One region of the Endozoicomonas sp. SCSIO W0465 genome, then DNA from elsewhere that is predicted to be linked to it. Evidence: riboswitches for the same ligand, from Rfam matches in the RefSeq annotation. Region 1 holds a riboswitch; the other holds the start of a gene.
What was found. Region 1 has a riboswitch for thiamine pyrophosphate ahead of thiD (bifunctional hydroxymethylpyrimidine kinase/phosphomethylpyrimidine kinase). Riboswitches for the same ligand answer to the same signal wherever they lie in the genome.
Positions count from the first base shown of each region.

Region 2: it holds a riboswitch for thiamine pyrophosphate, as region 1 does, so the genes downstream of both, thiC (phosphomethylpyrimidine synthase ThiC) here and thiD (bifunctional hydroxymethylpyrimidine kinase/phosphomethylpyrimidine kinase) in region 1, are expected to answer to the same signal.

Region 1 covers NZ_CP092417.1:657,649-673,312, reverse strand. The annotation lists gene MJO57_RS02900 (DUF1365 domain-containing protein) at 1-595, shown strand, start outside; gene MJO57_RS02895 (cyclopropane-fatty-acyl-phospholipid synthase family protein) at 592-1,899, shown strand; gene MJO57_RS02890 (DUF3833 domain-containing protein) at 1,884-2,483, shown strand; gene MJO57_RS02885 (SDR family NAD(P)-dependent oxidoreductase) at 2,497-3,279, shown strand; TPP riboswitch at 3,334-3,442, shown strand; gene thiD (bifunctional hydroxymethylpyrimidine kinase/phosphomethylpyrimidine kinase) at 3,620-4,438, shown strand; gene MJO57_RS02875 (ABC transporter ATP-binding protein) at 4,466-5,272, shown strand; gene MJO57_RS02870 (ABC transporter permease) at 5,269-6,021, shown strand; gene MJO57_RS02865 (ABC transporter substrate-binding protein) at 6,025-7,011, shown strand; gene MJO57_RS02860 (protein kinase family protein) at 7,045-8,472, opposite strand; gene MJO57_RS02855 (L-cystine transporter) at 9,107-10,564, shown strand; gene MJO57_RS02850 (CoA-disulfide reductase) at 10,564-12,039, shown strand; gene MJO57_RS02845 (hypothetical protein) at 12,085-13,761, opposite strand; gene xerC (tyrosine recombinase XerC) at 14,139-15,050, opposite strand; gene MJO57_RS02835 (DUF484 family protein) at 15,086-15,664, opposite strand, start outside.
Region 2 covers NZ_CP092417.1:943,902-959,565, reverse strand. The annotation lists gene ftsH (ATP-dependent zinc metalloprotease FtsH) at 1-1,076, opposite strand, end outside; gene rlmE (23S rRNA (uridine(2552)-2'-O)-methyltransferase RlmE) at 1,279-1,899, opposite strand; gene MJO57_RS04030 (NAD-binding protein) at 2,332-2,796, opposite strand; gene MJO57_RS04025 (ISNCY family transposase) at 2,971-4,332, shown strand; gene MJO57_RS04020 (IS1595 family transposase) at 4,534-5,016, opposite strand; gene MJO57_RS04015 (transposase) at 4,985-5,473, opposite strand; gene MJO57_RS04010 (ion channel) at 5,496-6,311, opposite strand; gene MJO57_RS04005 (YhbY family RNA-binding protein) at 6,768-7,079, shown strand; gene MJO57_RS04000 (VOC family protein) at 7,180-7,671, opposite strand; gene MJO57_RS03995 (serpin family protein) at 7,797-9,392, shown strand; TPP riboswitch at 9,521-9,631, shown strand; gene thiC (phosphomethylpyrimidine synthase ThiC) at 9,777-11,756, shown strand; gene MJO57_RS03985 (FAD-dependent oxidoreductase) at 11,847-12,839, shown strand; gene thiS (sulfur carrier protein ThiS) at 12,851-13,048, shown strand; gene MJO57_RS03975 (thiazole synthase) at 13,049-13,837, shown strand; gene MJO57_RS03970 (ISNCY family transposase) at 14,367-15,664, opposite strand, start outside.

The DNA.
Region 1 (15,664 bases):
CAGTCTGCTTTGTTACCCACGGATGTTTGGCTACACCTTTAATCCATTGGCGGTGTACTTTTGCTATCGGGACCAGCGGTTGACAGCGATCGTCTATGAAGTCAGTAATACCTTCGGGGAAAGACACGCCTATGTGGCAGCTGTCGGACCGGAAGACCAGCCAGACGATCACCAGACGATAGATCATAAAAAGCAAATGGTTAAGCAGCATGTGGTTCAACAGCAGGCTGACAAAGCACTGCATGTGTCCCCCTTCTTTCCCATGGATTGCTATTACCATTTTCGTACACGGCCGCCAGAAGAGTATGTCACCCTTGGCATCAATCTGAATAACAACCATGGCAAGCTGTTCACTGCCGTCTTCAAAGGTCTTCGCCAACCCATCAGCGATGGCTTTATCGTAAAACAGACCATGCTGCTGCCACTGCAAACCCTGAAAGTTATAGCTGCTATCCATTGGGAAGCCCTGCGGCTATGGCTCAAGGGCATAGCCATTCACACGCATACGCCCAGAAATTTCTTTTTCAGTCACAGCCGGGCAGAAATGCCCATAGCAAAAGAAAAAAATGCAGCGAACAGGGGGAAAAACAGATGAACTCAACCAGCTCCACGGAAATAACCGCCAAGCCGCTGTTCCCTGCCCTGAGAAAAGTCCTTTCCTGGCTGGAAAAACGTCTGATCAAGGCCGGGGTGAGCAGAATAGAGCTGCGTATTGATGGCAATGAAGGCGTGATGGTTGGGCAGTTCAAGTCAGGCACCCCCATTCCCTGCCTGCAGATCCATAATCCAGTGGGTTTAATCCAGCAAAGCAGCCAGGGATTACTGGGCTGGTCAGAGTCCTACATCAACGGTGACTGGAGCACCCCGGATCTGAGAGCACTGACCGACTGGGCAATGGTCAATGAGGACAACCTGCAGGGCGTGATGGCATCCAACTGGCTCAGCAATACGTTCAACCGGTTGTTGCACAGGTTGCGTCGTAACAGCTGCTCTGGCAGCCGTCGCAATATTGCCGCCCATTATGACCTGGGCAATGACTTTTATCGGCAATGGCTTGATGCGTCCATGACCTATTCAAGTGCCCTTTATCTTGAGGAGCATGAGGACCTGGAAACGGCGCAGAGTAATAAATACAACACCATTGTCGATTGGCTTGAGCTGCGTCCGGGAAGTTCCGTTCTTGAAATAGGCTGTGGCTGGGGAGGCTTTGCCCGCACACTGAGCCAGAGACATAATGGCGCTTACCATGGGATCACACTGTCAAAAGAACAGCTGGCTTATGCACAGCGCGCTCACCAAGACGTTTACCAAGACGTTGACAAAGACACTCGCACAGAACCGCTGCCTGACAACCGGTCCCACCAATTCAGTCTCACGGATTACCGGGATATCCATGGGCAGTTTGACCACATCGTCTCCATCGAAATGATTGAGGCGGTCGGTGAAGAGCTCTGGCCAACGTATTTTGAAAAAATCTACAACAGTTTGAAACCCGGAGGTTCTGCGGTTATCCAGGCCATCCTGATTGATAACGCCCGCTTTGAGGCGTATCGCCGTGGTGTCGATTTTATCCAGCGTTACATCTTCCCGGGAGGTATGCTGCCCAGTGACAGGGTAATGAAAGAGCAAACCAGCAAAGCCGGGTTAGCCATCACCAACAGGCTTTCCTTCGGGCTTGACTATGCAAAAACCCTGGGTGAGTGGAAACGGCATTTCCTTACCGCCTGGCCCACCATTGAAAAACTCGGATTTGATCAACGATTTAAACGGATGTGGCAGTTCTACCTGGATTACTGCGCTACCGGTTTTCAATTCAAGAGTATTGATGTTTGTCTCTACAAGCTGAGCAAACCGGTGTCTGTAGAGCCCGTGGAGGCAATGTCATGTCAGTCACGTTAACAACAATTAAAGATCGGAAGTCAGGACGAGAGCGACTCCTGACCCTGCTATTTATGATGACGATTATGCTGACGGGGTGCTCGACCATGAATATTGAAGATTATGCAGGCAGCGAACCAAGCCTGAAAATTGAACAATACTTTGCCGGAGAAACCGTTGCCTGGGGCATGTTTCAGGACCGGTTTGGCAATGTACAACAGCGCTTTAAAGTACTGATGATCGGTGAAGTAAAAGACGATGTGCTGACTTTGAATGAGGATTTCATCTATTCAGACGGTACCGAATCAAAACGTATCTGGAAGGTCAAAATGCTCAGTGACGGACACTACCAGGGAACCGCCGGAGATATCGTTGGTCATGCCATTGGGCAAAGTGCCGGTAATGCCTTTAATTTCAAATACCAGATGCGGCTGCCCATCCGTGGCCGGGAGTGGGTGGTTACCTTTGATGACTGGATGTTCCTGCAGGAAGATGGCGTGTTACTGAATATTGCGACCATGAGCAAATGGGGTATTAAGCTCGGCACCCTGACCGTTGCTTTTGCAAAAGCAACCCCAGAAAAAGCCGCTGACGAAAAGCAATAGAGGCTGTGCAGACATGAATTCTCACCACGATTTAACGCCGCCTGCCAACCCTCCGGTCATCTGGATCACCGGCGCCAGTCAGGGCATTGGTGAGGCGGTTGCCATCGCCATGGCCCGGGCAGGAATGGTGGTCGCAGCCAGTGCCCGAAACGTGGAACGGTTGGCAGCACTGGCCAATCAATCAACTGACTTGACCGGCAGTATTGCTCCCTACCCCCTGGATGTTACGGATCAAGCTGCGGTAAAGATGACGGTAGACAAGATTATTGCGCAGCACGGTGGTATTGATCAGGCCATTCTCAATGCTGGAACCTATATCCCCAGTCCGGCAACCGGGTTTACCAGTGATGCCGTGCGTCAACAGGTGGAACTGAACCTGATGGGCGTTTGCCACTGCCTTGAGCCATTGATCACCTATATGACCGGGCGAGGCAAAGGAACCATTGCCATGAATGCATCTCTGGCAGGTTATCGTGGGCTGCCCAGAGCAGCGGGCTATGGCGCGAGCAAGGCGGCCCTGATCAATATGGCAGAATCCCTGAATACTGAGCTGTCTGACGTGGGCATTGATATCAAAGTGATCAACCCGGGGTTTGTGAAAACCCCACTCACCAGCAAGAACCGATTCCCCATGCCCTTTCTGATGGAGGTGGATAAGGCTGCGGAATTGATTGTCAAAGGGATGAAGGGGCGCCAGTTCGAAATTCGATTCCCCCGTATTTTCGCCGCCATCCTCGGGCTTCTGAGAAGCCTGCCTTACCCTCTGTATTTCTGGTTAATCCGCAAGGCCGGATAAGCGTCAATTGACTCAACTCACTGGACAGTTTATAGCAAACCCCATAGACTCGACCGGAGTTGGTTGGGGTGTTCTGCCATCCTGCAATGCAAGGCAGAACTGAGATAGACCCATAGAACCTGAACCAGATAATGCTGGCGTAGGAAACCGACGGGCCTGAGAGCTGATAAAACGCTGATGTACTGACCTCCGTGCAAGCCTGTTATGCAATGCCTTTGATTGCCCCGGCATGGCGCAATATTCTCGACAGGAACCAGAGTTTAACCCAACGCCTCACCCTCTTTTCCCGCCAGTCCCAATGATGACCGATGGAGTTTCTCTTGTGGAGAGGCGCGAGCTTATGTCTTCGACACCAATCGCATTGACCATTGCCGGTTCTGACAGTGGTGGTGGTGCCGGCATTCAGGCAGACCTGAAAACCTTCTCAGCCCTTGGTGCCTACGGCTGCAGTGTGATCACTGCGCTGACCGCACAGAACACGCTGGGTGTTCAGGGTATTTTTGACATCTCACCCGCCTTTGTCCGTGAGCAGCTGGACTCTGTCTTTGCCGACCTGACGGTCTCTGCCGCCAAGGTGGGCATGCTGAGCCAGCCAGAAGTGATTGATACGGTTGCCCGCGCTGTCAGTGATTACCCGCTGAAATATCTGGTGGTTGACCCGGTCATGGTGGCCACCAGCGGTGATGTTCTGCTTCAGGAAGCGGCCATTGATAACCTGCGTCGCAAGCTGATTCCCAAAGCCACACTGATCACGCCCAACCTGCCGGAAGCGGCGGTTCTTTTGAATTGTCCGCGCCCGGAGTCACTGGCCACCATGATCGCCATGGTTGATCCGTTGATGGATCTGGGAGCCAGTGCCGTATTGCTCAAAGGTGGTCACCTTTCCTCAGACGGTGGCAACAACAAGGCTGTTGATCTGTTCCATGACGGTAAGACCCTGCACCAGCTCGAATCATCATGGGTAGTAACCCGGAATACCCACGGCACAGGCTGTACATTGTCGTCTGCTGTAACCGCTTTGCTGGCCAGGGATTACCCTTTGACGGACGCCGTCAGGTCTGCCAAAGAGTATATTTCCGGAGCCATTGCCCACGCCGATGATCTGAACATCGGTTCTGGCCACGGTCCGGTTCATCACTTTTACCGCAGCTGGTCATAACGCGCATCATAAGGAATACACAAACGCATGTTTGATGTGATGATTCACAACGCCACCCTGAAATTTGGCAACCTCTGTGTTTTTGAAGACCTTAACCTGACCCTTAAGGGCGGCCAGTGGACCTGCCTGCTCGGTGGCAGCGGTGTGGGAAAAACCAGCCTCCTGCGTTTGATTGCCGGCTTGCCGGCGGGCGAGACAACGGCAGAGGTCACTTGTCAGGACGGCCTGCCGGTGAATCACCGAATAGCCTGGATGGCGCAACAGGACCTGCTGTTGCCCTGGTTTTCAGTACTCGACAATATCACCCTGGGGCAGCGCCTGCGTCGCCATCTGGCCGATGTGTTCAAACGCCGCCCGGGCTTATCAGCAGAGGTTCAGGACCGGGCCATGTCGATCCTGGAGAAGGTCGGCCTGTCAGAAAAAGCGCATGCTCTGCCCCAGCACCTGTCCGGTGGTCAGCGGCAGCGGGTGGCCCTGGCCCGGACGCTGATGGAAAACCGGCCACTGGTGTTGATGGATGAACCCTTCGGCGCACTGGATGCCATCACCCGACTCAACCTGCAGGATCTTGCCTGTGAGCTGCTGCAGCACCGTACCGTGTTATTGATCACCCATGATCCACTGGAAGCCCTGCGCCTCGGTCACGCGGTTTATCACCTGCAGGGGCATCCAGCCCGACTGACGGATGCCATTACCCCACCGGGCAAGACACCCCGGTCACTGGACAGCCACGGCCTGATGACATTACAGGGCAAACTGCTGGATCGTTTACGTCATGAGTCGTTTGATGATCAATCAGGAGAACTTTCTTTTCAGGAGCACAGTCAGGGATGAAAGATTCCATCAAACCCTTCATTGTCCTTTCTGGTCTCCTGATTCTATGGCATGCATTGGTGGTTGCCTTTGCTATGCCTGCCTACATCCTTCCCGGTCCGTTGGAAGTGGCCAACAGCATGGTTGAGCATGCCAGCCTGCTGTGGGAACACACGCTGGTGACCCTCAGTGAAATGCTACTGGGCCTGTTGCTCGGCGTTCTGCTGGGCATTATTCTGGCGCTGATTCTCGTCTATTTTACCGCGTTACGACCCTGGCTCTTGCCGCCACTGCTGATTACCCAGGCCATTCCGGTATTTGCCCTCGCACCGATATTGATGCTCTGGTTTGGTTACGGCCTGACCTCCAAAGTGGTGATGACGATTCTGGTCATCTTCTTTCCCGTCGCCACCTGCTGTTATGACGGACTGCGTCACACTCATCAGGGCTGGCTGGATATGGCCCAGACCATGGGCGGAAACCGGTTTGCCATTCTTCGCCATATTCGCTGGCCTGCAGCACTGCCAGCCCTGGCATCAGGGTTGCGGGTAGCCGTTGTGGTTGCGCCGATCGGTGCCGTTGTCGGGGAGTGGGTTGGCTCCAGCGCTGGCCTTGGCTACCTCATGCTGCAGGCCAATGCACGACTCTGGGTTGATCAGATGTTCGCCGCCCTGACCGTGCTGGCCTTCTGTTCTGTCACCCTTTACTACACGACCGACCGTCTTTTGCGCAGGCTCATTCCGTGGCAACCGGAAACCTCTCAGGAATAAGTAATGAAAAAACTGATCCAATATACCGTCCTGTGGGCAATGACCTTGATGCTGTCCTTCAGCCTGCATGCCAGCACGAGCAGCCGGGCATCCGATACTGAGTCAGCAAAGGCACTTAAAGAACTGACGTTGATGCTGGAATGGTTTGTCAATCCTGACCACGGCCCCATCATTATTGCCCGGGAGAATGGCTACTTCGAAGACTTGGGCCTCAAGGTCAATATTCAGGAACCAGCAGACCCCAACCTTCCCCCCAAACTGGTGGCGGCTGAACAAGTGGATCTCGCCGTGTATTATCAGCCTAGCCTGACACACGCTGTGGCCAATGGCCTTCCCCTTATCTGGGCAGGTACGCTGGTGGGCACCCCGCTGGACGGTCTGTTGGTTCTGGAAGATGGCCCGATCAAATCCCTGAACGATATGAAGGGAAAAACCATCGGTTTGAATATAGGCGGTATCGAGAATGCGTTTCTGAACACACTCTTTGCACCTTATGGTTTTGGAGCCGGGGATGTGAAGCTGGTCAATGTCGGCTGGAACCTGTCCTCTTCCCTGATGAGTGGCCGGGTGGATGCCATCATGGGCGCCTATCGCAACTTCGAGCTGAACCAGCTGGCGATTGAAGGCCATAAGGGCCGTATGTTTTATTACGAGGAAAACAACATTCCACCTTACGATGAACTGATTTTTATCGCCAACAGCAAGAAGCACGATAAAGACGCTATTCGTCGTTTTCTCAGGGCGATTGAACTGGGTACCCAATATATTGTGAATAATCCGGAAAAATCCTGGGCGATCTTCAGGGATTACAGTCCAAAGAAACTGGATAACGAGCTGAATCGTCGTGCCTGGTTTGCTACTATTTCACGTTTTGATCTGCGCCCTGCCGCCAAAGATACTGGCCGTTACCAGGCATTTGCCGACTATTTGCAAGAACATGGGGAGCTTGAGGAAACCGTGAACGCCGTTGATTTTATGATCACCTTTTAAATCCATGGCCATGCCGAAAAAGCCTGAAAACAGTCAGGCATAAACAAATGCTGTCAGTGGCTCTGGCTCTGTCCCTGTTGATAGTAACTGTGCGTCTACTGGCAGTAATTTCCGGGCCTCTTCAGCTGCCTGGCCGGCAGTCACTCTCTGGTCAGGATGCCATTTCAGTGTTTTTTCAATCAGCGAGACAAGCTCCCTTGCCCCGGGAAGAGTCGGATCGTTCAGCGTCAGCTTGAGATCACACCGGTCCCCAACTCTGCGATAGCCAGAATCAATAACCTGATAATCACAAAGAATACTGGCAATGGTCAGGCCCAATGAATAGATATCACTCTGATAGGTCTGGGTTTGGTCTACTCCGGGCTTTGGCTTGGTTTCCGGTGCAGCAAACTGCTCTGAGCCGGATATAGCAGCGCCTTTACCATCCCGGCAGATTTTAAAGCCATTGGCTGCGTCATAGGCAAAGCCAAAATCAGCAATTTTAAGCACGGGTTTACCGGTCGGGTTGTCATCAACCAGCAGGTTTTCCGGTTTAATATCGCAGTGAACAATCTCCGATTCCTGCAGGTAAGTCAGTGCCTCAAAGCACTGGCAGGAGAAGTCAGTCAGCCTATTGACCAGTGCCTCAGGACTTAATGCCTGCTTACCGAGCCAGGCGAGCAGATTATCACCTACATATTCCATTTGCAGGTAAGACTGCTGCACATTAGTCTTATTACCACTGTCGTTTGGATAACCCACAATCCGTTGCTCACCAGAGCTGATATAGGCAACAATATGGTCATGTTCCAGATTGCGAAGAATAGTAGACTCACTGGCGACAGCCCTGTTTTTGCGACCCAGAGCAATCACTTCAACTTTAACAACCATTGGCGTATTCTCCGGCATATCCTCAGGATCGGGGGCAGAGAAAACTGAATCAGTTCGCCTGTCATCCGGTGGTTTGACAAGCCATACCTGAGACTCCCCCGGCACTGGATCGGGAATATCGTGTTTTTCGGTCTCATTCTCTGGTGTGCTACTCATTCCAACTGACAGCGCTTCGATCTGGCAACCCCGGGTTTTCCACTCTCTTAATGTGCTGATGATGGGAAATAAGGAAGGGGTTTCCGGCCTGATCGTCGAGCCCGAAGACAGTGAGTCAGTCCTTTCAAAATTCGGCAAACCAGGGCTCTTGCGCAGCTCCCGCTTACGCTCATTTTCACAATCTGCAGAATCCTGCGGACACTCGTCGGATTGGGAATCGGACTCTTCACCGGAGACATCGGCATCCCCTGATGGCGAATAAAGGCCAACTTTGCGCTCACTCAGGGTCAATTGATACAGCTGTTGCTCCTGTCCGGAAACAGAAAATGCATTACCCTCGTCAACAAAGCTACTGCCCGCACTGGCCACGCTCCAGGAACTGCCGGGTGATGAGACCGTCGAGCTCACCCCCGCTTTTCCATCAGGAATATTCACTGGAGCGCTATGTCTGATCCAAAAGCCCGGAACACTCACATCTGAGCTGGATTCCGATGACCGGCGTTTCTTCGTTCCCTGAATGCTGCCTGTCTCTTCTGAACACGATTCCGATTCTGACTCTGATAACTTACGCTTGCCCGGTTCTGATATGACACCGGAATATTGCACAGCAGCATTGCCCGCTGCGGGAAGACTCATGACTAAACCCCTGAAATAACCACTTCAATATGCTCCAATGTGGAGAACGCGCAGTTATTGTAGAAGCTTTATTGGGCTGCAGAAGGGCGGTTTACCAAAAAAACTAACCCAAAGGACAGTTCATCAACCGAAGCCAATATCTCAGCGGGCCTAACACCATCGTTTATATCCAAAAGCAGTAGAGCATCAAATAAAATAGTCTAAAAAACAGTTGATTAACCTGCTGTCGGCACTGTTGTTTTCATGAATAATGGCCGCCGGGATTAAACTGTTCGTCATTATCACACGCATTGAATGGAACTTAAGTAACAATTTTTAACTCTCAATTGAAATGATCAGCGTGAATGATTCTAATGCTTTCGATTAAGCGTAATTTTCCCGGCAAACAGGCTCACTCACAATACCTTTTTAAAGCAGGAAGGGAATAAGAACCATGTCTTTAGCAGTATTGGCCAATATCGTTATCATGGCGGGGTTGCTCTACCTGCTCTACCGATTCCAGAAACAATACATGCCCTTCACCCGGCGGGTGTTTATCGCCCTGGGTATGGGGGTCGGTTACGGAGCCTGCCTGCAGCTCGTTTATGGCTATATGGCTGATGGCTATATGGCTGATGGCTATATGGCTGATGGCTATATGGCTGATGGCTCTTCTTCTGAATCCCTGATCGAGTCCATCAGCTGGTTCAATATTGTTGGCAATGGCTATGTCGGCCTGTTGAAAATGATCGTTGTGCCATTGGTCATGGTCTCTGTAATCTCAGCCATTATGAAACTGAAAGGCGCCGGTACCCTTGGCAAGATCAGCGGCTGGATACTGGCTCTGCTGATGATGACCGTATCCATCGCTGCCGCTATTGGTATTATTTCTGCCCTTGGCTTTGGATTAAGCGCTGAATCCATCACTTCCGGAGTTCGTGAAGCGACTCGTGGAGAACAACTGCTCTCTACCGTCACCCGGGTAGAAAACCTGTCGATCCCGGATATGCTGGTCAGCCTGATTCCTGCCAATCCATTCCTGGATATGACGGGTACCCGCAGCACCTCTATTATTGGTGTGGTGATTTTCTCCACCTTTATCGGTGTGGCAGTACTTGGCCTGCACCGCAAGCAACCGGAAGTAGCCGATACCTTTGAGCGGGCTGTTGAAGTGGCCCACGCCATTGTGATGCGCATTGTGACCATGGTGCTGCGACTGACACCGTTCGGCATTCTGGCATTGATGACCAAAGTCGTCGCTGGCAGCAATTTCACCGATATCCTGCAGCTGATCCGGTTTGTTATTGCGTCTTATGCGGCCTTGATTGCCGTCTTTGTGGTTCACCTGCTGATGGTCACCATGGTCGGCGCAAGTCCGGTAAAGTTCATCAGGAAAATACTGCCGGTACTGACCTTCGCCTTTACCTCTCGCAGCAGTGCCGGCACCCTGCCACTGACCATCCAGACCATGACCCAGCGTCTGGGGGTGTCGGAAGGTGTTGCCAACTTTGCCGCTTCTTTTGGCACCACCATCGGCCAGAATGGTTGCGCCGGTATCTACCCCGCCATGCTGGCCGTGATGATTGCCCCCACCGTGGGCATAGACCCAACCAGCCTGAGCTTTATTGGTACCCTTATTATCACCATCGCCATTGGTTCATTCGGCGTTGCCGGTGTGGGTGGTGGTGCCACCTTTGCGGCCCTGATTGTTCTCTCAGCCCTTGGCCTTCCCGTTGAGCTGGCCGGCCTGTTGATTTCCATCGAGCCTCTGATTGATATGGGCCGCACGGCCATCAATGTCAGTGGAGCCATTACTACCGGCTTTGTCGGTGGCCGCGCCATGGGTGAAGTGAATATGGCAACCTTCAACAGCAATGACTCCCTTGAACTGGATATGGATGCAATTTCCTGATGTCTGCTTATTCTGCAAAGCGAGAGCCTGAACTGAATCAGTCTACGACTTCCGAGTCACTCAGAATCGTCATTATTGGTGGTGAGGCTGCCGGCATGAGTGCTGCAGCCAAAGCCCGCCGGGTGGCCAGAGAGGCCACCATTACCGTTTATGAGCAGTCCGATGTCATCTCGTTCGGTGCCTGCGGCCTGCCCTATTATGTGGGTGACTTCTTCTCTGATGCGGGTGAGATGTCAGAATTTTCACCTGAGCAGTTTGCTGCCCGGGGGATTACTGTACGAACCCGGCATCAGGTCACCCAGATCAATGCCAAAGACCAGATGATTCACGTACATAACCTGACCACTGGCGAGCACTTTGAACAGCCTTATGACCGCCTGCTGATAGCAACCGGTGCTGAACCAGTGATTCCACCGGTTCCCGGCCTGAAAGAAGGCCTTAACAATGGGCGGGTGTTCTGTGTCAAAACCATGAAGGATGGCATCGACCTCAAGCAAGCCATCACCAATCCGGAAATCAGGGAGGTTGCCATCATTGGTGCCGGCTATATTGGTCTGGAAATGGCGGAGGCACTTGAGCGACAGGGCAAGACTGTTCGCATCATTGAGAGTGCCTCTTATCCCCTGGCCCGGACCTTTGACCAGGAGGTGGCAGAGTGGGTGATAAAGACCCTGGATAAGGAGGGGATTCAGTGCCATTGGCAAGAGTCAGTGAAATCCCTGTCTGAGTATGACCTATTTGAGTATGACCTATCTGAGTATGAAAAGCCTGAAGATGAAGACCATCGCCTTCTATTAACCACTGACAAAGGCCAGTACCGGGCGGATCTGGTGGTGCTTTGTACCGGAGTCCGCCCCAATACCCGTTTTGTCAGCGACTCTCTTGTTGTTGTTGGTGGCACCGGTCTGGAAATGCTGGACAATGGCGCCATTGTTACTGATGATCAGGGCAGAACCAATCTGCCCAATATCTTTAGTGCCGGAGACTGTGCAACGGTCATCCATGGACAGCTGCAAAAACCGGTATGGATTCCCCTCGCCACATACGCCAATAAAATGGGACGCCTTGTCGGCGAAGTAATGGGTGGTCTGGATAAACACTTCCCTGGTGCGTATGGCGCTGCCTGCGTCAAAGTGCTCAGCCTGGAAGCCGGACGTGTTGGTCTCGGTGAACAGGAAGCACAGGAACAGGGTATCGACTACCAGACCGTGGTGATCAAAGACAAAGACCATACCAACTACTACCCGGGACAGTCTGATATTCTGGTGAAGCTGGTTTATGAAACCGCCAGCAAAAAACTGCTGGGTGGCCAGATTGCCGGTGGACGAGGCGCGGTATTAAGGGTTGATGCTTTGGTTGCGGCCATTAAAGGTGGTTTAACAACGGACGATCTGGGGATGATGGACTTCTGTTATGCTCCACCCTTTGCCCGAACGTGGGATGCCTTGAACGTTGCTGGTAATGTGGCCCGGTAAGTATAAGCATACTGCATATTTTCAACACCACATAAACAGCAGGAATTAGCCCGGTAAGCCTGTCAGGTTTGCCGGATGATTTTCCAATATTGCCCGCAACGTTGACTTTATACCCTGTAACGGACTGCTGGCATAACCGGTATCGTATTTACACATCTGCAACACCCTCTCCTCAAAGCTCTTACCATCTCTCACTCGTGGCAGAGCGTCTATAGTGTCTTTGTAATTTTCGATGATAACCCGGCCTTCGTCCTCTAGCGCTTCAATCAGGATGATTAACTTCTTTATAACCTCCAGGTTGTTGGGTTCAATACGGGAATAGTCAACCTCAAAGTCTAACTGTCCATTGACCCTCCTCGATGCATCGTATTTAGCCAAACCAGTGGACGCATACTCTTTCTCGATCAACATAACCGCCAGATTGTAAGACACACATGCCTTTAACAAATCAATATTCCCTCTCTGTTTTTCCAAAATTGTATGGACCGCTATTTTCCTGGCGACCGCTGCCTTCTCTGCTCGGTATTTTTTTGATTCAATCACTTCCGCAATTTTCGATACAAAGTTTCGGAAATAGAAGAAAATTGCAGAGGAGCATTCAGATAAAAGTTGCAAATTTCCACTTTTGTTTTTGAGTGATGCCTTATCACCTTGTTTAAAAGACAGTGTTTCATAGAGTTGGACACGATCAATGACCCTGATTTCTCCGCAAAAGCATCGGTGGACATCCCTTCGGACATTTGCATGCAGTTGTGCAGCTTGAGAAATACACTCAAAGGCACTGGTATTATTTTCGAGCCAAAAAATAAATTTTGGACTCAACCGATGACTTGTACCGGTAAAAAGATTCATGTTTTTACCGTCAGCATCAAGCCAGCCCATCCATTTGGCAAAGCTTTGCAACAAGAAATTTTCCACTGTCGTTATCGTCAAAGATGGAGACTGGTATTTCTTGAACCAGCCGGGTACCACATGGGGGTCATAAGTGATCAGTCTGCTGAATATCTGCCTGGAAACGGGTTCTAAACATTGGCGCGAATCACTTATCATTTCAGCTATTTCGCAAATCTGCCGGCCATTCCTGAAGAGACTGCCACTGGCAGTGGCAGAATTTGAAGAACTGTTGGCCGTGTCCAAAGAGCTGTTAGACTGTCGGTCAAGAGAAGGCATTGCGCCTGTCGAGGAACAATAGGAACCAGTTTCTGAAACAGTGTCTACCCTTGAGGATGACAGGTTTCTCAATGCCTCTGACAGGTCAGACGGTTCAGTGCCAATCAGCGCGGAATCTTTTGGACTTCTGACAATGCCCGAATCTCGAGCGCGTTGAGTCAGAAAGACGGCTTCCTCTGAAATGTCCAGATTATTGCTGTGTAACTCTGCAGATTCCCTGAAATCGTCCCAGACAAGGTCTTCACCGTCACTTCCTACTGACCCGTCAACGGATCCCTGGCCCACTGGTACACTTTGGAACCGGATACTGAACGATTTTTTAAGGCAATCTTCGTTCCCTGTTTCCGAATTCAAACCAGGGAAAAATTTGACGACCACCCTATCCTTTTGCTTTTGTACGGAAATCTCTCTCTGATCTGGCAAATGACCAGTAAACATGACCACGTTATCCATACGGCGAACGTCGTAGGGTCCCATGGCACCGGGGCTTCCTTCACCAGATTCAGTTTGGGTAGAATTATGAACAGGCGTTTGCGTAGAAGCATCGACCAATTGAGATCTATTGATAGATGTGTCCATATGAGATTCGCTTTACCCTGACAGGTTTCAAATAATTTTTGTCCTGTAAATAATAATGGTTGCCGGATAACCTGCCGGTATTCTTTGTTTATTTTTGTTAAAACCATCGGATCGAACAGTACATGGTTTCAATGAGTTTGACGTGTACAATCTCCGTTCACCTTGAGCGCCCTTCGGCTTGGCTCAGGATGCACGGACGAAGGGTGCTTGGCACAATCTATCAGAGTCCGGAGTTTCCGCCCTTCGACAGGCTCAGGACGAACGGAGCGCGGAGGCACGTCAACCCGTCAAACTCATTGAAACCATGTACTAGCTGTTCCCGGACGGTTTATAAGAGAACGTACTGCTGTCTATTTATCTTTTTTCTTCCTCGCTCTTGGGTGCGCCTTATCATACACCGCCGCCAGATGCTGAAAATCCAGATGGGTATAGATCTGGGTGGTGGAGATATCGCTGTGCCCCAGCAGTTCCTGAATTGAGCGCAGGTCACCGCTGGATTCCAGCAGGTGACTGGCAAACGAGTGTCTCAGCATATGAGGATGAACCCCCACCGGCATGCCCGCTTCCCTGGCAAACGCCTTGATACGATACTGAATCTGTCGGGTACTGATGCGCTTGCCCGGCTTTGACAGGAACAGGGCACTGCCACTCTCGCTCCGAACGAACTGTTGGCGAAACCTCAGCCAGTGTTGAATCGCCTGCCGGGCTTTGCTTCCCACCGGGACCATGCGCTCTTTACTGCGTTTCCCAAGCACTCTCACCTGTGACCAATCACCGGAAAAACTGTCAATATTCAGTGCCGCCAACTCGGCCAGCCGCAAACCTGAAGAGTAGAAGAGTTCCAGAATAGCCAGATCACGGCACTTGAGAGGATCACCATCCGCCTGACCATAGGGGTCATCCAGCAAGTGATTGACCTGATCTGCATCCAGCGTCACCGGCAGAGGCCGAGCGGTTTTCGGCGCCCGAAGCAGCCGGGCCGGATTATTGGCTACCACACCCTGAGTTAACAGGTACTGATAAAAACGACGAACCGATGAAATCAGCCGCTGCAGGCTGCGGCTGGATAAACCCTCTTCATGCCAGAGTCCGAGCCAGTGCTTTAACTGCTGCTCGGTAATCTGTTCCCAGCCCTGAATGTCTCCGGCTGTCGCCTGTTGCATAATACGGGAGAGATCACGCTGATAGGCACAGAGCGTATGCGGTGAGTGCTGCTTTTCATAGCGAAGGTAGTCCATAAAAGCGGCCACTGACTGTTGCAGGCCGCTATTGACCGGGGAATCGGCAGCAGAGGGACTCATGAATGAAGCTGACGAGCCAGAATTCGGCTCAATATATCGCCCAGGTAACTGATAAACAGGGTGCCCATGCTGGCCTTGAAATGGTGCTTATCCTGACTACCCAATGCCAGAATCCCCAGTTGCTGCGGTTCACTGAGGACATAGCTCAGGGGCGCAATGGCCACCGAGCCAACATTGCCGGCCTGCTCCTGAAACAGGAAGTCCAGTTCTGCCTGAGTCACCTGCCCACAAATGGCTTTACCACTGGTCATGATGGAACCCAGAGTTTCGACAACAACGTCGGTATGCTCAATCCTCACGGGCAGGCTCATCGGTTTTTCACTGAACAGAATCAGCGAATGAAATTCGATACCAAACTCATGGTTAAGGCTGTCACCGATGACCTCCACCAGCTGTTCCAGGTCTTTGCTTTCCAGCAATGACAGTACCAGAAGACGCATGCGGTCAAAGAGTTTTTCATTCTCTCTGGCGTTATCAGCCATACGTGCCAGCTGGTGCCGGTAGTCCAGCGCCCGTTCACGCAGCAGTGCCACCTGACGCTCCACCAGCGAGATGGTATCACCACGTTGATGGGG
Region 2 (15,664 bases), 290 kb from region 1:
CCCGGAGTACCACGGGCGATAACCGAAGGCTTCACATTGTCTGAAACCGGAACCTTGCGCATGTGTACCTTGAGGATCTGCTCACGACCACGGATATCAGGTAACCCAACGACAACCTGACGGTCAAAACGACCGGGACGCAACAATGCAGGATCAAGCACATCCGGACGGTTAGTGGCAGCAATAACAATAATACCGTCGTTTGCTTCAAAACCATCCATCTCAACCAGCAGCTGGTTAAGGGTCTGTTCACGCTCATCGTGACCACCACCCATACCGGCACCACGATGACGACCGACCGCATCAATCTCGTCAATAAAGATAATGCAGGGTGCCTGCTTCTTGGCCTGTTCAAACATGTCACGGACACGGGAAGCACCAACACCCACGAACATTTCAACAAAGTCAGAACCGGAGATGGTGAAGAACGGCACCTTGGCCTCACCGGCAATGGCCTTGGCGATCAGGGTTTTACCGGTACCCGGAGGGCCAACCATGAGAACACCCCGGGGTATACGTCCACCCAGACGCTGGAATTTACCGGGATCTTTCAGGAAGTCCACCAGTTCCTGAACATCTTCCTTGGCTTCTTCAACACCGGCCACATCGGCAAACGTGGTTTTGATCTGATCTTCAGACAGCAGACGGGCCTTGCTTTTGCCAAAACTCATCGGGCCACCCCGGCCTCCGCCGCCGCCCTGCATCTGACGCATGAAGAACATAAATACGGCAAGAATCACCAGAATCGGGAAGCTGGCTACCAATAGCTGCGTCCAGATACTCTGCTTCTCAATCGGCTTGGATTCAACCTGCACCTTACCCAGCAAGAGTTCATCCATCAGTTTGTTGTCCGGCACAGTGGGCGGCAAATTGGTTTCAAAACGCTCACTGTTGTTTAACATGCCGGTAATGGTAAAACCATCGATGACAACTTTGCTGACCTGGCGATTCTCTACCATGCTGATGAAGTCAGAATAGGCAACCTTCTGGCTGGACGACTGCATGCCATCAAAGTTTTTAAAGACGGTCAATAACACCAAGGCGATTATGACCCAGAGAATCAAATTTTTTGCCATATCATTCAAGGGGCTAACCTCTCTCGAGCGTACTTAAGCCTCAGGTAATCGTTTATATTGAGCACGGTACCCTGACTCATCGGGATTACGTACTAATGCTTATCTGCAACAATACATGATCAGCGAACAGTGTGACAGTGATTGTCTTCTATCATGCTGATTAATGCATCCTATAATTGTCTTTTATTGACACGATTCCGTATCATCCCCTGAAGCCCGTGGCCAGCAGATATACTTCTCTCGAGCGCGCCCTGGAAGCCGTAGGCTTCCGAGTCTGCACTTTGTCAAAACCGCTTTTCATGTCTTTCAGGTAGGCATCAAAGCCTTCACCCTGAAAGACTTTAACCAGAAAAACACCTCCTTTACGCAATACCTGCCTTGACAGATCCAGTGCCAGTTCAACCAGGTACATGGCATTGGGCTGATCAACTGAGAGTGCTCCGGTCATATTGGGGGCCATATCGGAAATTACAAGGTCTACCCGGTCCGAACCAATGGTTTCAAGTATTCTCTCCAGTACGGCATCTGCCGTGAAGTCACCCTGAACAAAATCAACCCCGGCAATAGGGTCCATTGGCAGAATATCAGAAGCAACCACCCGCCCCTGGTCACCGACCAGTTCAACCGCTACCTGGGACCAGCCACCGGGTGCCGCACCAAGGTCAACTACCCGAATGCCCGGGCGAAAGATTTTATCTTTCTCCTGAATCTCCAGAAGTTTATAGCTGGCCCTGGATCGCCACCCGTCTTTTTGCGACTGTTTAACATAATGGTCATCAAAATGCTCTTTTAACCAGCGACCACTACTTTTGGATCTTGCCATAATCTTTTTGCAAACTGCCTGTAAATCAAGATCAAACGTTGTTTGAATAACCTCGAACCAGAAAACCGAGAGAAATAAAAGTGTACACGTGAAAATAACTGAGATTAACATCAGCCGGTACAGTAAAAGCCATGAAGATAATATCTTATAAGATATGGCTGTGACAGCAGAAGACAATAAAAGATAAACAGGAAAATTAGGTATTAGTGCATATTACCAGTTAACACATACCGCACTCTTCTGATGGTCAAGTGCGTTGGCAACTTTATCCATACAGCGCTCATAATATCCAAGAGTAGTAACGTTATCAGCAAGATAAGTATTACTCAACCATAGCTGAAACATAAAGACTCCCTTCTTCACTTCTCATAAAAAAACGCTCTGCCTGGGGGGCAACGTTTTACTAATAACCAGGTGATAAAAACTTGTGACTCAATCAAACAGCCCATGCCCTGAAGTGAGCAGCATGGATGTCAATTTTGCATGATCCAGTGTTTCACCATTGAGCACACAGGCCAGAATCTCGCTGCCAAACAGTTGTGGCGATAGGAGAACATCTGCCTTGACCTGTTTGATTTTTTTCATGTTTTTAGCATCATTCACCACAAGTACGGTTCTGACCTCAGGGTTTATTTCTTTCGCAGACAATACAATAAATGCGTTCGCTGCATCATCATCAGTGAGCGCTAACAAAGCACGGCAACTCATAATTCCAGCATTGCCTAACACGGTGTTATCCGTAGTGTCCCCGGAAATCAAGTCCAGTTTTTTCCCTATTTTCTGCTCTATCAGGGGAAATTCATTTTCCGGACGCTCCGTGACTACCACAAAATCAAGCCCCCGCTGAATCAGTTGGTTGATAGTTCCCATTGCCATAATGGAAGTACCACAGACAATAAAATGAGGCTCTTTTCCAATTCCAGACTGCTATGTAGTTCTCGTCCAAAAACACAACCAATTGAAAACTGTAGATTTTATCCTGAAAAATTAAGTGGAGCCCTACTGCTATCTGGCGACTAAACTTCCCAAGAGCAAGAAACATAAGGGATTGCCAAAAACAGAGGACTCCAAATGCGCAAAAAACGCAACCCGCAGTGTAGTATGGAACTCCATTACGTACCTCATGAAATCTGCTCCCAGCTTTCCGGTATCTCGCAATGGCTTGACGCCCATCCACAGTTCAATGACTGGATTTATGAGGACTTAAGTTCTGGTGATAAACAGAACACTGGGCGGAACGGACTATCAGCAGAATCCGTTCTTCGTGCGGCACTCCTGAAACAGTATTTGAATTGTGATTATGACTACTTGTCGTTTGTTTTGATGGACTCCATGCTCTTTCGAGACTTTTGTCGCCTCGAACCAAACCAGCGCCCCAGTCGCTCCAGTTTGCATGGGCTCATCAGCCTTCTTACTGCATCTACATGGGAACGGATTAATAACTGTCAGCTAATGACCGCTAAAGATCAGGGTATTGAAAAAGGGCGCACTGTGGCTATTGACAGCACAGTCACCGAATCGGATATCAAACCTCCTTGCGACAGTGATCTTTTAGCCAGTTCCGTTAAAGAAATTTGTCGGCTGCTGGAACGGGGACAAACACTGACAGCGACACCGCTTTATGAATATACCCATCACAACCGAGCCGTAAAAGATGCGGCCAGAAAATGCATCTACGCTGGCAAAGAAGAGCGGCATCAGCATTATAAAAAACTGCTGCAGTTGACCCGAAAATCCCGGAAGGTACTTATCGAAGCTACTGTCACGCTAGCAAACGCCCGTCAGCAGGGGCAGTGTCTCCTGGCTGATGATGCCGACAAGTGGCAGGCCGATGTGGATCACCTGTTACCCCTGGTGGATGCAATAGTCTCCCAGACAGAGCGCAGGGTCTTTAAGGGTGAAAAGGTGCCAGCCCAGGAAAAAGTGGTTAGCCTGTATGAACCCCATACGGATATCATCGTAAAAGACAGGCGGCAAGTACAGTATGGCCATAAACTGAACCTGGTTCAGGGAAAAAGTCGATTGATCCTGGACCTGGTTATTGAGGAAGGTAACCCAGCGGATTCGGACCAATTCATTCCGATGATGGAAAGACAAAAAGAAATTTATGGTCGTGTACCTCGCCAGACAAGCGGTGACGGCGGATACGCGTGTCGCGCTAATTTGGAAAAAGCCAAGGCCATGGGAATCAGCGATGTAGCTTTTAATAAGAAGCGCGGACTTGAAGTCGAAGAGATGACTAAAAGTCAGTATGTGTATAAAACGCTCTTTCGCTTCCGGGCAGGTATTGAAGCGGGAATTTCGTGGCTAAAGAGATGTTTTGGGCTATCACGTTGCCACTGCAAGGGTTCTGAGCGTTTTGATTCTCATTGCTGGTTATCGGTGGTCTGTTACAACCTGGTGATTCTGGCCAGACACCCGGCACCATCCTGATAGCCACCTCCACGCTACATGAAAGTACCTTTCCAGCATGGTGGGAGGATGTTTTCTGCCTGCTTTTCGCGTTTTTCTCCAATATCCGTCCCAGATTAGAGAAAAAAAGGGAAGAGTTTTTGCGGCTCTCTGGAATTTCAGGAAATATCAAAACGCACGTACAATCTAATTATGATTGCCTGATGCGTTTTTGGACGAGAACTATGTAACCAGCAAGTTGACTAAGGGCTGAAGAAGACTTTTGCCTCTTCGGCCAATATTATGCAAAAACTCAAAAAAGCCAAGGTAAAGGGGTAAAGCCTCTTGGGATATTCCCCTGTGAGGCCTTAGCCACGAGCGTAGAAGTGACCAAAACCCCTCCATAGTATTAACATGCACCTCGTAAATACCGTCTTTGTCATCATCACGAGCATACTCACCTTTGCCGTGACAGACCGTTTTATGTCTGAAGCCCCAGCTTTCAAGGTCATCATAGATGTTGTATTCATCGGTATAAATCTGGCTCTGTGGGGCTACGTGTTTCTTGATAAATGGTTCGATTGTCGCCTTCTTAACGTTCGACAGCATGTTGATAATGACCTGACCTCCCCTTTGAATCATTCCCAATACCGGCGGTTTGTCTTTTTCAAGAGTCCCACGGCCCGGAGCGCCTTTAAGCCTTCTTTTTCTCGGTGGACGATCCAGATTTTTTTAATGCTTCAGGGTGTCCCTTGTGACCAGCTACAATGTAGACCTCGTCGAATTCAACTTCGCCATCAAGAATCACTTCAGGCTTTCGGTCAACAACACCATTTCGTAAGACTGTGGTCATATGGTGTGCATCACTGACACACAGATCAAGTTCCTGAGCTATCTGGCTGTTGGAGACGTTCAGCCCCATTAAATAGAGACAGGCAATCCAGACTTTGAGTGGTCGGTGGTGTCCTGCGAAAACCGTATTTGTCAGGTCATCGAAGTAGCGCTTACAGGACTTACAGTAATAGTGCTGGCACTCTACCTGCACATTGTCGTGTCCATTCTTTTTGACATTCTCAGAATCACAGTGCGGACAGAGAACAGTGCCATCTGGCCAGCGGTTCTCACGGATCATCTCAAAGCAGGTGTCATTACTGATGAGATCTGAGATTCGGCCTATATTCATGGTCAATGCTGGCGATGGCTAATTATATCCACCAAGGATAGTTCAGCAGTTCGGAATTCGAAAAGAGCCTAAAATGATCTGTCCTGTTCATAGCCCGCTCTTTGCCTTTAATCAACTTGCCAATACCACTGCGAATTACCGAACCAAAAATCGTCGTCAGCGATGTAGCAAACACGGTGATACCGGCGATTATCATAGACACGGTGAACAACCGGGCCGACTCTGTTTTGGGAATAATGTCGCCATATCCGACCGTCGTCATCGTGACAATGGAATAGTAGAAAGCCGTTACCAGGTTATCAATTTCCGGAGAAAAGCCACTGCCAAAATAGAGCGATCCGTAACTGGCATAAAACAGTAGAATTGAAAAGCTGATGATGGCAAAAATACTCCCTGCAGTTGCACTGGAACGATTGAAATCCCTTCCCAGCAACAGTATTCCGAACAGCGTCAACGCACAAAACAGAATTCTTGTCCGTAGCAAGGGATAAAAGTGCATGGTAAATGCCAATGTAATAATTAACAAAAATACACTGAGAGCCCAGGCAATTCTTGCCCGGAACAACATACCCAGCGCATTCAGCATCAGGAAAACACTGAGCAAAAACCACGGTCCATCGGCCACGTCAGACCAATCCATATCAACAAGGTTATTGATCTGAAAAAGATCAAGAAGATCAACCGGCATCCCCCAGATGGTTTTAACAATCAGCAAACCGTTGGCAAAAACAGCAAACGCAGCAAACGAATGCCTGGATTCAAGCCAAAGCTTCACCAACCTTCGCCAAAAATGAGTGTAATAGCCCAATACCCCACCCTTTATCTGGTTACCCGTCACAAATCTGGTAAATGGTTTCAACGAGTATGATGTGCACAATCGATCATACAGGGGATCATAAAGGAATCATCCAGTTGCTTTCCAAGAGGTGGAAAGGTTGGCATTAGCGGCGCTATATCAAGCCCGTTAATGAAGCAGGAATCAAAATACGCAGTTTGGATGGCGCAGCATCCACACTTCCCTCAGCAGCCAGAAAGCGATAGCATGCTACCAGAAGCTTGAATATGCTGTCGAGTGACTTATGTGTTGCCAGCCTACTACCAATCCAGCAGTCAACGGCACCGAACATTAATTCGCTCTCTTCGACCCCAGTCAATGAGCGTAAGTACTTTTAAAAAGCACTTCTCTGTCCCCAACCGCATTAACAAAAACTTCTCCGCAACAATCAGGTCATACCTATCATCAGACATCGTGTATGACGATTCGTTATTAAAGAAATTATCAGGAATTGCAATCATGAGCTTGAATGCAGCCAAAAAGAAGCATTTTCGTACCATCGGCCACAACCTGAACCCTGTCGTCATTGTGGCAGAGAAGGGGCTGACGGATGGAGTGGTTGAAGAAACATTGCGCGCGCTGAATGACCATGAACTGATCAAGGTTAAATTCGCCATTGCCGATCGGGAAATCCGCCAGCAACTGATCAGTGAGCTGATCAGCGCTACAAACTCGGACCTTATTCAAACGATTGGCAAAATCGCGCTGATTTTCAAAGCCGCCGACAAACCTAATCCGGCACTGTCCAACCTGCTGAGAGTCGGAGGCTGAATATGGAAAAGGCCACGGGAGGTGGCCTTTATCAACTAGGATTGGCTTTGACTGGCCGGAAATCCATATTTTCAGTTCGGAATCTGAAGAGCGGAAATACTTATCCACACTGATAAAGCTCAACAGGAAGTCCATCAGGATCCTGGACAAAGGTAAATTTAGCCCGGGTATACGGGTCAATCCTCACAGGCTCAGCCACCACGCCACCCTCAGCCAGCTTTACCAGTACTTTATCAAGGTCATCAACAGCAAAGGCTAAATGACGAAGGCCCCTGGCCTCCGGGTAACTTAAACGTTCTGGCGCATCATTGAAAATAAACAGCTCAAGCTGCGGACCATCGGGTACCGATAAATCAATCTTCCAGCTACCCCTGGCTTCCTGATAATCCTCAGCTATCACCGGCAACCCCAGGATATCTCGATAAAAACGCAAAGATGCGGCTTTATCACTGCCGATAATTGCAACATGATGCAGACACTTGATCATACCTGGTCCGGGATAAATGAGATGAAACCGAATGGGATTAAACGTCAATTGTGACCGTAAGACAATCCTCAAACAGGCGTAATATGCCAGAAGAACTTTAAACACCCCCTACCTTGAAAATACACAAGTCCGGCATACACTCCTGCGAAAAGCCCTGTAAATATACATGGTTTTGATGGTCTGCTCTGTAAATGTCTGTCCGTACAACCGGGATGAGTGGAATGTACTCAGTGAATAATGCCAGAAATACAAACCACATGTTGCAGCTTTTGCAGCCAGCAATTGGCAGCTGCAGGACAATGGAGTGCTTTGGCCGACTTAGCGCAACAGCAGGGACAAGCAATACTGCCAGAGCATGGTTCCGCAATGTTACTGCTATGGCAGGAGCAACCATGGTAACGGCAGGTTTATCTAATCCGTTGATAAAGACTAACAGGAAAGACACCGGAAGCCTTGTGCAAAACAGGCCGGTATGGATGGTTTGTGCTGGTCAGTCAAACAAAGACGATAATAGGCGTTTATGTCACTCAATGGCCGGGAATAACTCTGGCCCCGTACGTACAGATTTAAACGACGTTTGTTGCTCAGAAAGACTTGAAGCCGCATTAAAATCACTAAAAGCATGCCCGCAAAATGATTCGTATTGGCAAACCATTAATTCGCCGATAGTTCAGTTGGTCCGTTTGTTATCCCCTGCGGTTGCCGTTGATCAACCCGGCAACTTCATTATCTCCCCCCTTTCCCTCGCCTATCCCCTGACTCTGTTAGCCTGTGGGGCCGGTGGTGACACTCGCACAGAAATGGCTCATTTGCTGGGAGGCGGTAAACCCGGTGACCTCATTCAATCTCTGGCAGGTTTGCAGCAATTGGGCCAATCCCTGGCCGGGAGTGATCAGATAAAAATGGTGAATGCCGTGTATGTCTGTAATGATTTTCCACTCAGGCCCGAATTTAACAATCTGCAGAATGGCTCTCTGACGTCTTTTGGCAAGACTGATGGTCATATCAGGTCGATTTTTGAGTCGCGCAGTGACCTGAGCACAAACACATTTATGGATCACATTAACCGCCTGACATGTGAATCTACCGGCGGAATGATTGATTCATTACTCAGTGAACCACTACCGGCTCCGGCCCTTATGGCTATCCTTAATGCCTTGCATTTTCAGGGTCACTGGCAAAATACCGCCAGCAAAACAACAATGGATTTTCGTGACGGTGACCAACAGGTTCACCACAATATTCCTGCAGTAATGGTTAACAACGTCAACTACAGACAATGCAAAATTCAGGGACAAGACTGGGCAGTGGCCTGGTCTCCTTATTCTGGCAATCAGTATGGATTGCTGCTGGCCATGCCCGTTGGCAATGAGGGTGCCGCAAACCTGAATGCACCTGAGGTGTATGAACAGGTGAGTAAGGCCATATTTACTGAGGCTGTTGGTCGTCGGGTTACCGCTGTTTTTCCCGGTTTCAGATTGGCAAGTGCCTGGCAACTGAGAGGCCCCCTGCAGAAAGCCAGACTGCTACAGAAAGCTTTTGATCCTGCAGAGGCCGACTTCAGCCAGCTGTCTGCATCAGCCACTAAAGGCAGTGCCTTTCATATTGGCAATATCATACACAAGGCATCGGTTAATGTGGATGAATACGGTACAGAAGCGTCTGCCGCAACGCTTGTTTTGACTGAACGCTGTGCACCACAAACGCACTCTTTTGATAAACCTTTTAAAGCTTTTATTGTTAATCAAAAGACAAAAACCCCTTGTTTTGAAATCAGCATCTCACAAAAGCCAGAACCTCCAGCGGAAAGGAATCAAAATAGCTGAATCGATAGCTAAAACCCCCGTATGCTGCATCATACCCGTTCTTAAGGCGCCAAAAATCGCCACCCATTGGTTTCGACAAAAAAAGTCTATTTTTTGCCCCTCCCCGGATAAGAACATATAATGATAACCGTTACTTGTCGGAGTGCCTCTTCCTTAAGTGAAATGGCTGAGATCGTGTATACGGGATCCGTGAACCTGAATAGATTAGTATCTACGTAGGGAACAAGATGTTTAACCGTCAGTATTTGCTTGCCATTTGGCAAACAAACCCTCTTGTTGTATAGCTCTTTTCGTTGTGCTTTCTATCCCCGGGCGAATACGCATTCCATCTGTCACGAACTTTGGCAAGACCGTCACTCGATTTGAATGAATTAGAGGTACGTCATGTCACAACGTAATACAAGTTCAGCAAATCAAATCAGCCGTCGTGATTTACGACAGGCGGCTTCTGATTATATCTACCATCTCAAAACACAATCATTTCCAAACTCCAGGAAAATCTATGTCACTGGGGATAACCCCGGCGTTCGTGTCGGTATGCGTGAAATCAGTTTATCTGACACCTTTGCCGGTGGCACCGAAGATAATCCAATCTATGAAAAAAACGACCCGGTACGTGTTTATGACACATCAGGACTGTACTCAGACCCGGAAGCAGAGCTTGATGTTCAGATAGGGTTACCTAAATTCCGTCAAGCCTGGATTGCAGGTCGGGATGATACCCGGGAGCTGGCTTCGGTCACTTCTCAATACACTCAGCAGCGTATGGCGGATGAAGGCCTGGAGCATTTACGTTTTGAACATTTACCCACTGTTCGCTGCGCCAAACCTGGTAAAAACGTTACCCAAATGCACTATGCCCGAAAGGGCATTATCACGCCAGAAATGGAGTACGTGGCAATCCGGGAAAATATGGGGCGTGAACGTATTCGTGAGGATATTCTTGCCCAGCAACACAAGGGTGAATCGTTTGGCGCCCAACTGCCCGATTTTATTACACCTGAATTTGTGCGCGAGGAAATTGCCCGGGGTCGGGCTGTGCTGCCGAACAATATCAATCATCCGGAATCTGAGCCGATGATCATTGGTCGGAACTTCCTGGTAAAAGTAAACTCAAACATTGGTAACTCAGCGGTTTCCAGCTCCATTGAAGAAGAAGTAGAAAAGCTCGTATGGTCAACCTGCTGGGGTGCCGATACGGTGATGGACCTGTCGACTGGCCGTTACATCCACGAAACTCGTGAATGGATTGTACGAAACTCACCGGTACCCATCGGCACAGTCCCGATTTACCAAGCGCTTGAAAAGGTAAATGGTGTTGCAGAAGAGCTGTGTTGGGATGTGTTCCGCGATACGTTAATCGAGCAAGCTGAGCAGGGTGTTGACTATTTTACCATTCATGCCGGTGTACTGCTTCGCTACGTACCCATGACGGCCAGGCGGGTAACCGGTATCGTCTCCCGGGGTGGTTCGATTATGGCTAAATGGTGTTTAGCGCACCATCAAGAAAACTTCCTGTACACACACTTTGAGGATATTTGTAAAATTTTAAAACAATACGACGTCAGTTTCTCGCTGGGTGATGGTTTGCGCCCCGGTTCCGTGGCCGATGCCAATGACGAGGCACAATTCTCAGAACTTCGCACCCTTGGTGAACTCACTAAAATAGCGTGGAAACACGATGTGCAGGTCTTTATTGAAGGCCCGGGGCACGTGCCCATGCACATGATCAAAAAAAATATGGAAGAGCAGCTTGAACACTGTCATGAAGCGCCATTCTATACCCTCGGCCCTCTGACCACTGATATTGCCCCGGGCTATGATCACTTTACCTCGGGTATCGGTGCGGCTCAAATCGCCTGGTATGGCACGGCGATGTTGTGCTATGTAACGCCAAAAGAACACCTCGGGTTACCCAATAAAGAAGACGTAAAAGAGGGCTTGATCGCCTATAAAATTGCAGCCCATGCAGCGGATCTGGCCAAAGGCCACCCGGGGGCACAAATTCGTGATAACGCCTTGTCCAAAGCGCGTTTTGAGTTCCGCTGGTACGACCAGTTTAACCTGGGTCTTGACCCTGACCGGGCGCTGGAATATCACGATGAAACCTTGCCAAAAGAGTCCGGTAAAGTTGCCCACTTCTGTTCAATGTGCGGGCCAAAATTCTGCTCGATGAAAATCACCCGGGAAGTTCGCGACTATGCCAACGGGCTCGAAAAAGAGGGTGTCGATATTTCTGATGCAAACGCCATTGAAATGAAGATGATCGACATTGAAGCGGGGATGAGAGCGAAATCAGAGGAGTTCAAATCGTCTGGTGCTGAAATCTACCAGCAAGTCAATGCCAATCAGGGTGTTGTGTAGGTGATGGTATTGTGTAAGTAACGGTGTCGTTTTGTCGTGTCAGGCACGTATTAACGTGCCTGTTTCCCGGCTTTCAGATTTTGGTGCCAGATGTCAAAACAGCGAAAAAAAATAGCGATTTCAGGTTTTGGATTAACCGGTCGCCTGGCGACGTTAGCGCTTTACCATGATCACCAGTTAGATATCTACGAAACCGGCAACATCAGCGGTGAACAAAGTGCCGGTTTTGTAGCGGCAGCCATGTTGGCGCCATTGGCAGAGTCCGTGTTGTGTGAACAGGATCTGGCGCAAATGGGTCTTGAAGCCATAGCCATGTGGCAGCGTATACTGGAGCGTCTGGATCACCCGGTATTCTTCCAGCAGGCTGGCAGTCTGGTGATCGCGCATCAGCAGGACCGCGGCGATTTGGTGTCGTTCCGACACCGTTTAAAAGCGCTAAATGGTATCAAACCTGAAATTGTTGACAGTCGCATAGCGGACCTGGAGCCTGAACTTGCCGACCGTTTTCACCAAGGTATATTTCTTCCCTGTGAAGGACAGCTGGATAATCGTGCTTTTTATATTGCCAGTTATGAACAGGTTAAAGACAAAGTACGCTTCCTGGAAAAAAGTGCCGACTCAGTGTGTATGCAAGCGTATGACTACGTCATTGACTGTCGTGGTCTGGGGGCAAAAAGAGACCTCTGTGGGCTTCGCGGGGTACGTGGCGAAGTCGTTCGTCTGTACGCACCTGAGGTCACATTACATCGCCCGATACGTTTAATGCACCCACGCTATCCAATTTATATTGCGCCAAAGCCCAATCATGAGTTCGTCATTGGTGCCACGGAAATTGAATCTCAGTCAAATAAGCCAATCACCTTGCGCTCTGCCATGGAGCTGCTTTCATCAGCGTATACCGTACACAGAGGCTTTGCTGAAGCAGAAATAGTGGATATGCGGGCAGGATTAAGGCCGAGCTTACCCGATAATCGTCCATTGGTAGAAACGAAAGGCAATCACATCATGATCAATGGCTTATATAGGCATGGCTATTTATTAGCGCCCAAGGTCGTGGATATAGCGCTGTCACATATCAATTAATGGAGTGGAAGATGAAATTATTTATTAATGGCGCTGAACAATCAGTTGCCAGAAAAATGAACTTATTATCCTTACTTCAACAGATAGAAACGCAAGAGCACTTTGCCGTTGCCGTTAATCAATCCTTTGTTCCCCGCTCGGGCTATGAAAGTTATGAATTAAAAGATGGTGATAAAGTCGAAATAGTATCGCCAATTCAGGGTGGCTGAATGGATAACCCTCTAACGATATACGGCCAGGAACTGTCGAGCCGCTTATTAATTGGTTCTGCATTGTATCCATCCCCGGCAATTATGCAGGCATCTATTCAAGCCTCAAACGCTGATGTGGTAACGGTATCGTTGCGTCGCCAGGGAACGATAGAAGCAGGCAGTGACTTTTGGCAGTTAATTAAAGACATGGGGCTTCACGTATTGCCCAACACAGCGGGATGCCACAGCGTACAAGAAGCGATAACGCTGGCACAAATGTGTCGTGCAGTATTCAGTACCAACTGGATCAAACTTGAGCTGATTGGCGATGACTACAATTTGCAGCCCGACCCTATTGGTTTATTGGAGGCCACAAAAATACTGATGGATGACGGATTTGAAGTGCTACCTTACTGCACCGATGACCTGGTAGTGTGCCAACGCCTGGTCGATTTAGGGTGTGAAGTATTGATGCCCTGGGGAGCACCGATTGGTACAGGGAAAGGGTTATTAAACCCCTATGCGTTAAAAACTATCCGCGAGCGTTTACCCAATACAACGTTATTGGTTGATGCTGGTATCGGTTTACCGTCGCATGCTGCTCAGGCAATGGAAATCGGTTTTGATGCGGTATTACTCAATAGCGCCGTTGCACAGGCGGGTGATCCGGTTAAGATGGCGCGAGCCTTTGCCAGCAGTGTAGTAGCGGGCAGATTAGCCTACGAGGCGCAGGCAATGCCTGAAAAAGAGGTGGCCAAGCCCTCAACACCAACGATGGGTATGCCTTTTTGGCATCAGGAATCATAAAAGAGCCCGGAATCCTGCCAACAGCTGCACCGGCAATGGTATTGCCTCTGCGTTACTCTGGCTTCTGCATTCATGCAATCGCGTGGTGGCAGTACAGTATATTGGCCACAAAATTCCATGTTGTTCGGGGGATAGAATTGCTATTCACCGCAAAAAACGGAATTTTCATCCTTAATTTTCTGCCATCCTCGCTTTGGGTTTGCCTGGACGGAGTCGCCTGGACGGGGTCGCCCAGATGGGGTCTACCCTCAGACAGCCTCTTAGAAGTGGTAACCAAGAGTACCCATCAGTTGCACTGAACTGGCGATGCTATCGTAGTGATAGTTAGTTCTCGTCCAAAAACGCATCAGGCAATCATAATTAGATTGTACGTGCGTTTTGATATTTCCTGAAATTCCAGAGAGCCGCAAAAACTCTTCCCTTTTTTTCTCTAATCTGGGACGGATATTGGAGAAAAACGCGAAAAGCAGGCAGAAAACATCCTCCCACCATGCTGGAAAGGTACTTTCATGTAGCGTGGAGGTGGCTATCAGGATGGTGCCGGGTGTCTGGCCAGAATCACCAGGTTGTAACAGACCACCGATAACCAGCAATGAGAATCAAAACGCTCAGAACCCTTGCAGTGGCAACGTGATAGCCCAAAACATCTCTTTAGCCACGAAATTCCCGCTTCAATACCTGCCCGGAAGCGAAAGAGCGTTTTATACACATACTGACTTTTAGTCATCTCTTCGACTTCAAGTCCGCGCTTCTTATTAAAAGCTACATCGCTGATTCCCATGGCCTTGGCTTTTTCCAAATTAGCGCGACACGCGTATCCGCCGTCACCGCTTGTCTGGCGAGGTACACGACCATAAATTTCTTTTTGTCTTTCCATCATCGGAATGAATTGGTCCGAATCCGCTGGGTTACCTTCCTCAATAACCAGGTCCAGGATCAATCGACTTTTTCCCTGAACCAGGTTCAGTTTATGGCCATACTGTACTTGCCGCCTGTCTTTTACGATGATATCCGTATGGGGTTCATACAGGCTAACCACTTTTTCCTGGGCTGGCACCTTTTCACCCTTAAAGACCCTGCGCTCTGTCTGGGAGACTATTGCATCCACCAGGGGTAACAGGTGATCCACATCGGCCTGCCACTTGTCGGCATCATCAGCCAGGAGACACTGCCCCTGCTGACGGGCGTTTGCTAGCGTGACAGTAGCTTCGATAAGTACCTTCCGGGATTTTCGGGTCAACTGCAGCAGTTTTTTATAATGCTGATGCCGCTCTTCTTTGCCAGCGTAGATGCATTTTCTGGCCGCATCTTTTACGGCTCGGTTGTGATGGGTATATTCATAAAGCGGTGTCGCTGTCAGTGTTTGTCCCCGTTCCAGCAGCCGACAAATTTCTTTAACGGAACTGGCTAAAAGATCACTGTCGCAAGGAGGTTTGATATCCGATTCGGTGACTGTGCTGTCAATAGCCACAGTGCGCCCTTTTTCAATACCCTGATCTTTAGCGGTCATTAGCTGACAGTTATTAATCCGTTCCCATGTAGATGCAGTAAGAAGGCTGATGAGCCCATGCAAACTGGAGCGACTGGGGCGCTGGTTTGGTTCGAGGCGACAAAAGTCTCGAAAGAGCATGGAGTCCATCAAAACAAACGACAAGTAGTCATAATCACAATTCAAATACTGTTTCAGGAGTGCCGCACGAAGAACGGATTCTGCTGATAGTCCGTTCCGCCCAGTGTTCTGTTTATCACCAGAACTTAAGTCCTCATAAATCCAGTCATTGAACTGTGGATGGGCGTCAAGCCATTGCGAGATACCGGAAAGCTGGG